4 regions of the Stutzerimonas sp. LR2 genome follow, and region 1 is predicted to be linked to each of the others. Evidence: predicted binding sites of a transcription regulator. Region 1 holds the regulator's gene; each other region holds the start of a gene.

Region 1 (2,153 bases):
TGCTATCTCCTTTGCCTTGTGCGAAGAGCAGGTCTTGAGGCCTGCCGCCGGGACAGTTCGACCAGTGGCCGATCACAGCAATCGTTTACGCTCGCTGGACGGTGCGATACCGAGCGACTCGCGGTATTTCGCAACGGTGCGGCGGGCCACCTGGATGCCCTGCGCCTCCAGTAAACCAGCGATCTTGCTGTCGCTCAACGGCTTTTTCGGGTTTTCCGCGGCGACCAGCTTCTTGATGATCGCGCGGATCGCGGTGGACGAACATTCGCCGCCTTCCGCCGTGCTGACGTGGCTGGAGAAGAAGTATTTGAGTTCGTAGATGCCACGCGGCGTATGCATGTATTTCTGCGTGGTGACGCGGGAAATCGTCGACTCGTGCATCCCCACGGCTTCGGCGATGTCGTGCAGCACCAGCGGCTTCATCGCCTCGTCGCCGTGTTCGAGGAAGGCACGCTGGTGCTCGACGATCTGAGTGGCGACCTTCATCAGTGTTTCGTTGCGACTGAGCAGGCTCTTGATGAACCAGCGCGCTTCCTGCAGCTGGTTGCGCATGAAGGTATTGTCGGCACTCGAATCGGCGCGCTTTACGAAGCTGGCGTACTGGGCATTGACGCGAAGTCGGGGCATGGCGTCCTGGTTGAGCTCCACCAACCAGCGATCGTTGTGCTTGCGTACGATGACGTCCGGCACCACGTACTCCGGCTCGCTCGCCTCGATCTGCGAGCCCGGGCGCGGGTTGAGGCTCTGGATGAGCTCGATGACCTGGCGCAGCTCGTCTTCCTTGAGCTTCATGCGGCGCATCAGCAGGCTGTAGTCGCGGCTACCCAACAGGTCCAGATGGTCACTCACCAGCCGCTGGGCTTCGCTGAGCCAAGGGGTGCGGTCAGGGAGCTGGCGCAGCTGCAGGAGCAGGCATTCGCGCAAATCTCGTGCGCCGATACCGGCAGGTTCGAACTGCTGTACGCGACGCAGCACGACTTCGACCTCGTCGAGCTCGATTTCAAGCTCCGGGTCGAAGCTGTCCACGATTTCCTGCAGAGACTCCTCGAGATAGCCCTGATCGTTGATGCAGTCGATCAGTGTGGTGGCGATCAGGCGGTCGGTGTCGCTCATGGGGGCGAGGTTGAGCTGCCACAGCAGATGGCTCTGCAGGCTGACACCGCTGGACGTACGGCTGGTGAAGTCCCATTCGTCGTCGTCGTTGCTCGGCAGGCTGCTGGCGCTGGTCTGGTAGATGTCCTCCCAGGCGGTGTCGACCGGTAGCTCGCTGGGGATGCGCTCACCCCAGTCGGCCTCGTCGAGGCCTTCGCCGCTGTGCGAAGGCTCTTCATAGGTGCTTTCCTGAGTGCTGATCTTTTCGCTGCCAGCGTCGCTCGAACGATCGACGGCCTCGGCCATGGGGTCGGAGCCGTCGAAGTCGTCGCCATCCTCTTCACGCTCGAGCATGGGATTGGAATCCAGCGCTTCCTGGATCTCCTGTTGCAGATCGAGGGTGGAAAGCTGGAGGAGCCGTATGGCCTGTTGCAGCTGCGGTGTCATCGTCAGCTGCTGGCCCATCTTCAGGACTAGCGATGGTTTCATGGCAGAGGACTTCGAACCTTGTATGCCGGCGCAACCGCGCCTGTTCCGACATGCGGCGCCCAGGGCGCCGATGAAAGCAAATTATATGCCTGCCGACGAAGCCTTTGCCTAGAGCCGATTTGCCGAGCCGAGCAAAAAATCCGCTCTTACAGTCGGAATTCGTGGCCCAGGTAGACTTCCTTGACCAGCTGGTTGGCGAGGATGCTCTGGGCATCGCCTTCGGCGATCAGCTGGCCGTCGTTGACGATGTACGCCGTCTCACAGATGTCCAGAGTTTCCCGAACGTTGTGGTCGGTGATCAGCACCCCGATGCCCTTGGCCTTGAGGTGGTGGATGATCTGCTTGATGTCGCCCACCGAGATCGGGTCGACACCGGCGAAGGGTTCGTCGAGCAGGATGAACTTCGGCGCCGTAGCCAGGGCGCGGGCGATTTCCACGCGACGGCGCTCGCCGCCGGACAGGCTCATGCCGAGGCTGTCACGGATATGGTTGATGTGGAATTCCTGCAGCAGGCCTTCCAGTGCCTGCTGGCGGCCACCGCGGTCCAGATCCTTGCGGGTCTCGAGAATCGC
Region 2 (2,153 bases), on a different contig from region 1:
CTCCAGGTCCACCGAGCGGTAGCTGTCGTAACTGTCGTTGGGAAGGTAGGTCATCAGAACATTCCGAAGGTCTGCTCCATGCTCTGCATGGTCTGCATCATGGAGGTGAACTGCTTGAGGTAGCGGGAGTAGTAGCTGTCGTACTGCTGCTGCAGCTTGTCGAACTGTTCGTTGGTGCGTCGCAGGTTCAGGTCCAGCGTGTCCATGCGGTTCTTCAACATGCCGTTGGCGCTGCTGGTGTAGGCGGCGACCGTCTTGTCGATGCTGTCGAGCAGGTTGTCCTTGCCGGTGAACAGCGCCTCGAAGCCAGCCGGGTCCTTGGCCACCGCCGCCTCGAAACGCGCACTGTCGATGGTCAGCTTGCCGTTGCGATCGGCGCTGATGCCGAAGTTGATCAGGCTGTTGCCGGCGAAGTCGGTGCGCAGCAGCGTATTCAGCCGCCCCTCGATGGCACGCACGCTGGAATCCCCGGCGAGGGCGCCACGGGCGCTGCTTTCGCTGCCGCTGGCGGTCAGGGAATCGAAGCTGGTCATCAGCGCATTGAAGGCGTCGACGAAGCTCTTCGCCTTGGCCTTGGTGGCGCTCTGGTCCTGGCCGACGGTCAGCGTCAGCGCCGCGTCGCCGTCCTTGTGCAGCTTGCTGACCGACAGGCTGACGCCATCGATGACGTTGTCGAACGTGTTGCTCGAGCTGGTCAGCTCGATACCGCCGGCACCGAAACTGCCGCCCATGCGAATGCGCGCATCGGCCGCCTCGGAAAGCGTGGTGGCGGTGGCGGCGGCATTGCCGGCCAGCGATACGGCGAACGCATTGGCGGCGCCGCTTTCGGCACTGGTCAGCACCAGGTTGACCTGGCCATTGCTGCGTACCAGCGTGGCCTGCACGCCGAGGTCGGCAGTGGCGTTGATGGCCTTGGCCGCTTCTTCGAGGGTGGTGTAGCCGCTCAGATCGAAATCCTGCCCCTTGAGCGTCAGCGTGCCGCTCAGGCTGCCGTCTGCCAGGCCCTGCACGGCGACCTGCTGCTTGCTGGCCAGCTGCTCCACATAAAACTGGTAGCTGCCCGGCTGCGCCTTGCTGCCGACCGTGGCCGTGGCGTAGCCCTCCTGGCTGAACGAGGCGCTGTTGACCAGCATCGTCGCCTTGCCGGTCTTCAGGGCGGAGGCGGCCGACTTGAAGGTGGTCAGGGCGGTGCGCAACTTGCTCAGCGCATCACGCTGGGTCTTGTAGTTGCTTTCGTTGCGATTGAGCCGGTCCAGCGAAGACTGAACTTCGTAGGTCGCCAGCTGCGTCGACATCTGCTTTATGTAATCCGAATCTATCGCCATACCGATCCCCTTCCTGCGCTCTCTAGAGCAAGTTGAATGCCAATTAGCAAACCATTGATTTACAAGCGTTTTGTTCTGATGTCCGCAGAAGAAACGCTTCCGCACAGTGGCCTTCGGAGGAAACGGGGAAATGCCGTTTCCGCCTGGCCGACGGCGGAATCTCTCCGGTTAAAGGCGACGGACAAGGGGGCAGGACTTAAGGCACAACGAGAAAATGCGCGAGGGATGGCTGACAGCGGCGTCTGCCGGGCCAAACATTCGGAACGAGGAAGGCTGTTGCGGAATATCGAGACCGAGAGCCAGGGTGAGGGCAAGGCCGCCGCAGGGGCCTGAGATCGCAGCCGCGCTTCAGTACATCTGCGGCTGGTACAGCCGCGCATCGTGGCTGCCGGCCAGCAGCTGGCCGAGGATTTCGTGATGCATGGCGAGCAACTTGCCGTTGCGCTCATTGATCTGCTGGCACTGGCTGGCCATCGCCCCGAGCTTCTGCCAGAGCGTGCGCAGGCGCGTCGCCTGGTCTTCGGGATAGCAGCCGAGCAGCCGCTGCATGCCTTCGGCATCGGCCTGCAGGCGGAAGGCGCCGAGCACCTTGGCCCGGCGCTGGGCCCGCACGGCGAGGGCTTCGACGCGCGTGGTGATCTGCAGATTGAGACGGTCGATTTCCGGGCTGTCACGCTCGAGCAGGAACGCATAGAGCGCCTGCATCAGGTCGCGCAGGGCCAGGTAATCCTCGCAGTCCTGCTCCAGGTCGTCAGCGACGACCGCGAGCAGCTTGTCGCGCTGGTTCACGCATCGCTTCCGCGGTGATAGGCGAGCATGCTGCCGGCC
Region 3 (2,153 bases), on a different contig from region 1:
AAGCGTGACTCGATGGCCGCCAGCGGTGCATCGACGTAGTCGCGCCCGGCGATCAGCTGTGCGGTGCTGCGGCGATTCTCCTGGCTCTGGTCGATGAAGCGGCTCGCCTCCAGCACGGCCATGACCAGTGCTCGGGCGGTGTTGGGGTATTCCTCGACGAACGCGCGGGTGCAGCCGAGCACCTTTTCCGGGTGGTCAGGCCAGATCGACTGGCTGGTCGCCAGGGTGAAGCCGACGCCTTCGGTAATGGCCTGTGCTCCCCAGGGTTCGCCGGCGCAGAAGCCATCGATGCGACCGGCGCGCAGGTGCGCCACCATCTGCGAAGGCGGCAGCACGAGCGTCTTCACGTCCCGCAGCGGATCGATGCCATGGGCGGCCAGCCAGTAATAGAGCCAGAGCGAGTGGGTGCCGGTGGGGAAGGTATGTGCCAGGGTCAGGCGTGCACCGCTATGGCGCACGCTGGCGCGCAGTGCCTCGGCATCGGTCACGCCTGCGGCCTTCAACGGGGCGGACAGGTTGATGCTCTGGCCGTTCTGCGCCAGGCCCATGAGCACGGCCATGTCCACTGCCGGGCTGCCGCCGATGCCCAGATGCACCGCATAGATCAGGCCGTACAGCCCGTGGGCTGCGTCCAGCTCGCCGCCGATCAGCTTGTCGCGCAGGGCCGACCAGGAGTTCTGCCGCTGCAGGTTGAGCGTCAGTCCGAACGGCTGGGCGAAACCCTGGGTGGCGGCGACGATCAGCGAGGCGGCATCGGTGAGCGGCAGAAAGCCGAGGTTGATCGAGCTCTTTTCCGGTGCATCGCTGCCGGCGACCCAGGTCAGTGCATCGTGTCGGGGCGGCGAGAGAGGGTCGGTCATGCTTGATGGCCTTTTTCCGGTGGCGCGGTGCGCAAGATTGGTTATGTCAACCCTGAAGCAAGCCATATGCCAGCGAGAAAATGGTGCATGCCGCGAGCGGTCACTGGGGTTCGCCAGTGCCGCCCAAAGACGGCCATCAGCGTGGATAGAGCGGCGGCAATGCACCCTGTTCCTGGTCGAGATCCGGGCTGCTGGCCGGTGGCAGCGCCTGGATCGCCTGCCACAGCGCATCGCCCTGCCAGCGTTGGCCGGCTTCGCTATACAGCGCGCCATTCAGGCCGTCCAGGGCGTCGGAAAGCGGCACGAAACGCGCGGCCATGTCCGCCAGTGTTTCCGGTTGCTGCCGCGCCCAGGCGTCCAGTGCCTGGCGGGTGGCCTGTGTATCGTTGGCCTGGCAGGCGCGGCGCAGATCGTCGAGCAGGCTGCGCGGAGTAGGGCCGGGTTGCAGCGCGCGCTGCACCGCAGGCTGGCGCCGTGCATGCAGCCACAGACCGAAGCCGATCAGCGTGCTGAGTGCCAGCAGCGCTGTGCTCAGCTGCCACGGCCAGAGCACGGCCTGTTCGGCGGGTACTGCTGACAGCACCGGTGGTTCGGCCGCTGGCGGGGCGAGATTCGGATTGTCCGCGACATCCAGCGTACGCGCCTCAAGCGTGGTGCGCTCCAGGCGATCTTCGACCGTGTTCCACCAGACGACTTCGAGAGCAGGCAGCTGCAATGGCCCGCTGCGGGTGGGGATCAAGGCTTCGCGCTGTTCGCGACTGCCGACCAGGCCGGCTGAGCTGACCTCGTTGGCCAGGCTGGGCTGGTCCGGGTAACGGCGCAGTTCGGCGCTCGGTGTGGAGCCGATCGCCGGCAGCTGCGTGCTGGTCAGCCCCTCGGCCTTGAGCAGCAGGCTGCGGGTGAGCGATTCGCCGGCCTGGGCCTGCTGCGGCTCCGGGCTCCAGGCTTCGACCAGCGTCAGGCTGCGCGCTGGCAGCCAGGGCGCGCCGACTGGATAGTCGGCCGGTTTGGCCTTGACCGTCAGCGGGATGCTCGGCGAGCGGACCTGGGTGGACCGGCCGCCGCGCGAGCCGAACACCGAGCTGCTGCCGTTGGTGACGGTGGTGGCGCTGAACAGCTGAGCGGGGATGGTCAGTTCACCGGATTTCTGCGGGAACAGCGCATAGCGCACCTCTATGACGCCGTGGCGGATGCCGTTGATGGTCTTCTCGTAGGTGCGCGGCTCGCCGAGGCGCTCCACAAGCGCTTCGGGCATCTGCAGCGGAGAAAGCGTGCTGTCGTCGTACAGCGAGA
Region 4 (2,153 bases), on a different contig from region 1:
GGGGTGATGATGGCGAAGGTCATCTGGAACGTGATGAAGACGCTTTCCGGGAAGGCGCCGACCAGGCTGTCAGGAGTCAGGCCGCTGAGGAAGGCGCGATCCAGACCACCGACGAAGGAATTGAAGTTGGTGACGCCCGCTTCCATACCGGTGGTATCGAATGCAAGGCTGTAGCCATAGACCATCCAGAGGATGCTCATCAGGCCGGTGATGGCGAAGCACTGCATCATCACCGAGAGGATGTTCTTCGAGCGGACCATGCCGCCGTAGAACAACGCCAGTCCGGGGATGGTCATGAACAGCACCAGCGCAGTGGCCGTCAGCATCCATGCCGTATCGCCTGAATCCAGCGTTGCCTCCTGCGCCATGGCCAGGCCTGGGCTTAACAGAGACAAAAGGGCTCCTAGCCCTGCGAATCTTCGCAGAGTCATGGTTTTACTCCTGGGGCGTGGGGGTTCGGAGGTGCTGCTTAAATCGCGTCGGTATCGGTTTCGCCGGTACGGATGCGGATGGCCTGTTCCAGGTTGACCACGAAGATCTTGCCGTCACCGATCTTGCCGGTGTTGGCCGCCTTGGTGATGGCCTCGATCACGCGATCGAGCTGATCGTCGGCGATGGCCACGTCGATCTTCACCTTTGGCAGGAAGTCGACGACGTATTCGGCGCCGCGGTACAGCTCGGTGTGGCCCTTCTGACGGCCGAAGCCCTTGACTTCGGTGACGGTGATGCCCTGTACGCCAATCTCCGACAGCGACTCGCGCACGTCGTCCAGCTTGAACGGCTTGATGATGGCAGTGACTAGTTTCATGAAAACTTCTCCCGTTTAGGTGGACTTGCCCCAGAAGTACGAACCCGGCTCAAGTCTAAGCTCAGTGTCTGGCTCTTGTAACGCTCCGGCTTCAGCCGGGCCGCGGACCGACACCACCAATCTCGCCGACGAAGCGTCGCGAATCGCCCATGCACCGCAACGAACCGGTGCGTGCGTCAACGGGGACAAAGCAGAATCGATGCCAGCTTTGCGCGAGCCGCTTGCTGCGGGGGCTCGGCCGCAAACGAAGCGGCCCGACAGACGGTTGAGCACAACGAACGCACGAAAATGGTGCGCAGCTGCACCATGGCCTGCTCATTTTTTGTGCACCGCAGCCGGGAAAGGCGAAAAAAACGCCGTGCTACACTGCGCCCCGTTCAACGACAGGTGTTTTCAATGTTGCCGCCAAAAGCTTTCCTAGATGCCATCGGCTCCCAGGCCTCGCGCCTGTTCAACGGTGAAACGCCGCTGCCGCGCGGCGAGTTCGAAGCCCAGCTCAAGGGCGTGGTGCAGGGTGCACTGAACAAGCTCGACGTGGTCAGCCGCGACGAGTTCGACAGCCAAATGGTGGTGCTCGCCCGCACCCGCGCCCGGCTCGAGGCGCTCGAAGCCAAGGTCGCCGAACTGGAAGAGAAGCTCACACCGCCCGCGTCCTGACCGACCGGGCCGTGACACGATCAAAGGAGTGATCGAATGTCCCTGGCCATCGTCCATAGCCGCGCTCAGATCGGCGTCGAAGCCCCGGCGGTGACCGTCGAGGCGCATCTGGCCAACGGCCTGCCGGCGCTGACCCTGGTCGGCCTGCCGGAAACCGCCGTCAAGGAGAGCAAGGACCGAGTGCGCAGCGCCATCCTTACCTCCGGTTTCGATTTCCCCGCCCGACGCATCACGCTCAATCTCGCCCCTGCCGATCTGCCCAAGGACGGTGGTCGCTTCGACCTGGCCATCGCGCTGGGCATCCTCGCCGCCAGCGGACAGCTGCCCGGCGAACGTCTGGAGCAGCTGGAATGCCTGGGCGAACTGGCGTTGTCCGGTGCCTTGCGCCCGGTCCAGGGCGTGCTGCCGGCCGCCCTCGCCGCGCGTGCCGCCGGCCGTGCGCTGCTGGTGCCGCGAGCCAATGCCGAGGAGGCCAGCCTCGCCTCGGGCCTGACCGTGTTTGCCGCCGAGCATCTGCTGGAAGTTGCCGCCCACTTCAACGGCGTTACCCCGCTCGAGCCCTACGTGGCCCAGGGGCTGCTGCGGCAGGTCCAGCCCTACCCCGACCTGGCCGACGTACAGGGCCAGCAGGCGGCCAAACGCGGCCTGCTGATCGCCGCGGCCGGCGCACACAACCTGTTGTTCTCCG

The links. The regulator sigma-54, encoded in region 1, starts transcription at its own class of promoters, with help from an activator protein. The targets are predictions, from matches to a motif close to ANTGGCATNNANNTTGCTNT.
Region 2: a site for sigma-54 is predicted at 1,350-1,369, ahead of fliD (flagellar filament capping protein FliD). Genes of this name have one in related genera too.
Region 3: a site for sigma-54 is predicted at 915-934, ahead of ACVRRC_RS09635 (CmpA/NrtA family ABC transporter substrate-binding protein). Genes of this name have one in related genera too.
Region 4: a site for sigma-54 is predicted at 996-1,015, ahead of glnK (P-II family nitrogen regulator). Genes of this name have one in related genera too.

What each region holds. Positions count from the first base shown of each region.
Region 1 is NZ_JBVTRR010000005.1:114,176-116,328, reverse strand. It holds gene ACVRRC_RS18145 (RNA polymerase factor sigma-54) at 73-1,581, opposite strand; gene lptB (LPS export ABC transporter ATP-binding protein) at 1,728-2,153, opposite strand, start outside.
Region 2 is NZ_JBVTRR010000001.1:540,897-543,049, forward strand. It holds gene fliS (flagellar export chaperone FliS) at 1-54, opposite strand, end outside; gene fliD (flagellar filament capping protein FliD) at 54-1,325, opposite strand; gene flgN (flagellar protein FlgN) at 1,674-2,114, opposite strand; gene flgM (flagellar biosynthesis anti-sigma factor FlgM) at 2,111-2,153, opposite strand, start outside.
Region 3 is NZ_JBVTRR010000002.1:659,038-661,190, forward strand. It holds gene ACVRRC_RS09635 (CmpA/NrtA family ABC transporter substrate-binding protein) at 1-860, opposite strand, end outside; gene ACVRRC_RS09640 (BatD family protein) at 997-2,153, opposite strand, start outside.
Region 4 is NZ_JBVTRR010000001.1:145,705-147,857, forward strand. It holds gene ACVRRC_RS00690 (ammonium transporter) at 1-431, opposite strand, end outside; gene glnK (P-II family nitrogen regulator) at 470-808, opposite strand; gene ACVRRC_RS00700 (accessory factor UbiK family protein) at 1,205-1,465, shown strand; gene ACVRRC_RS00705 (YifB family Mg chelatase-like AAA ATPase) at 1,502-2,153, shown strand, end outside.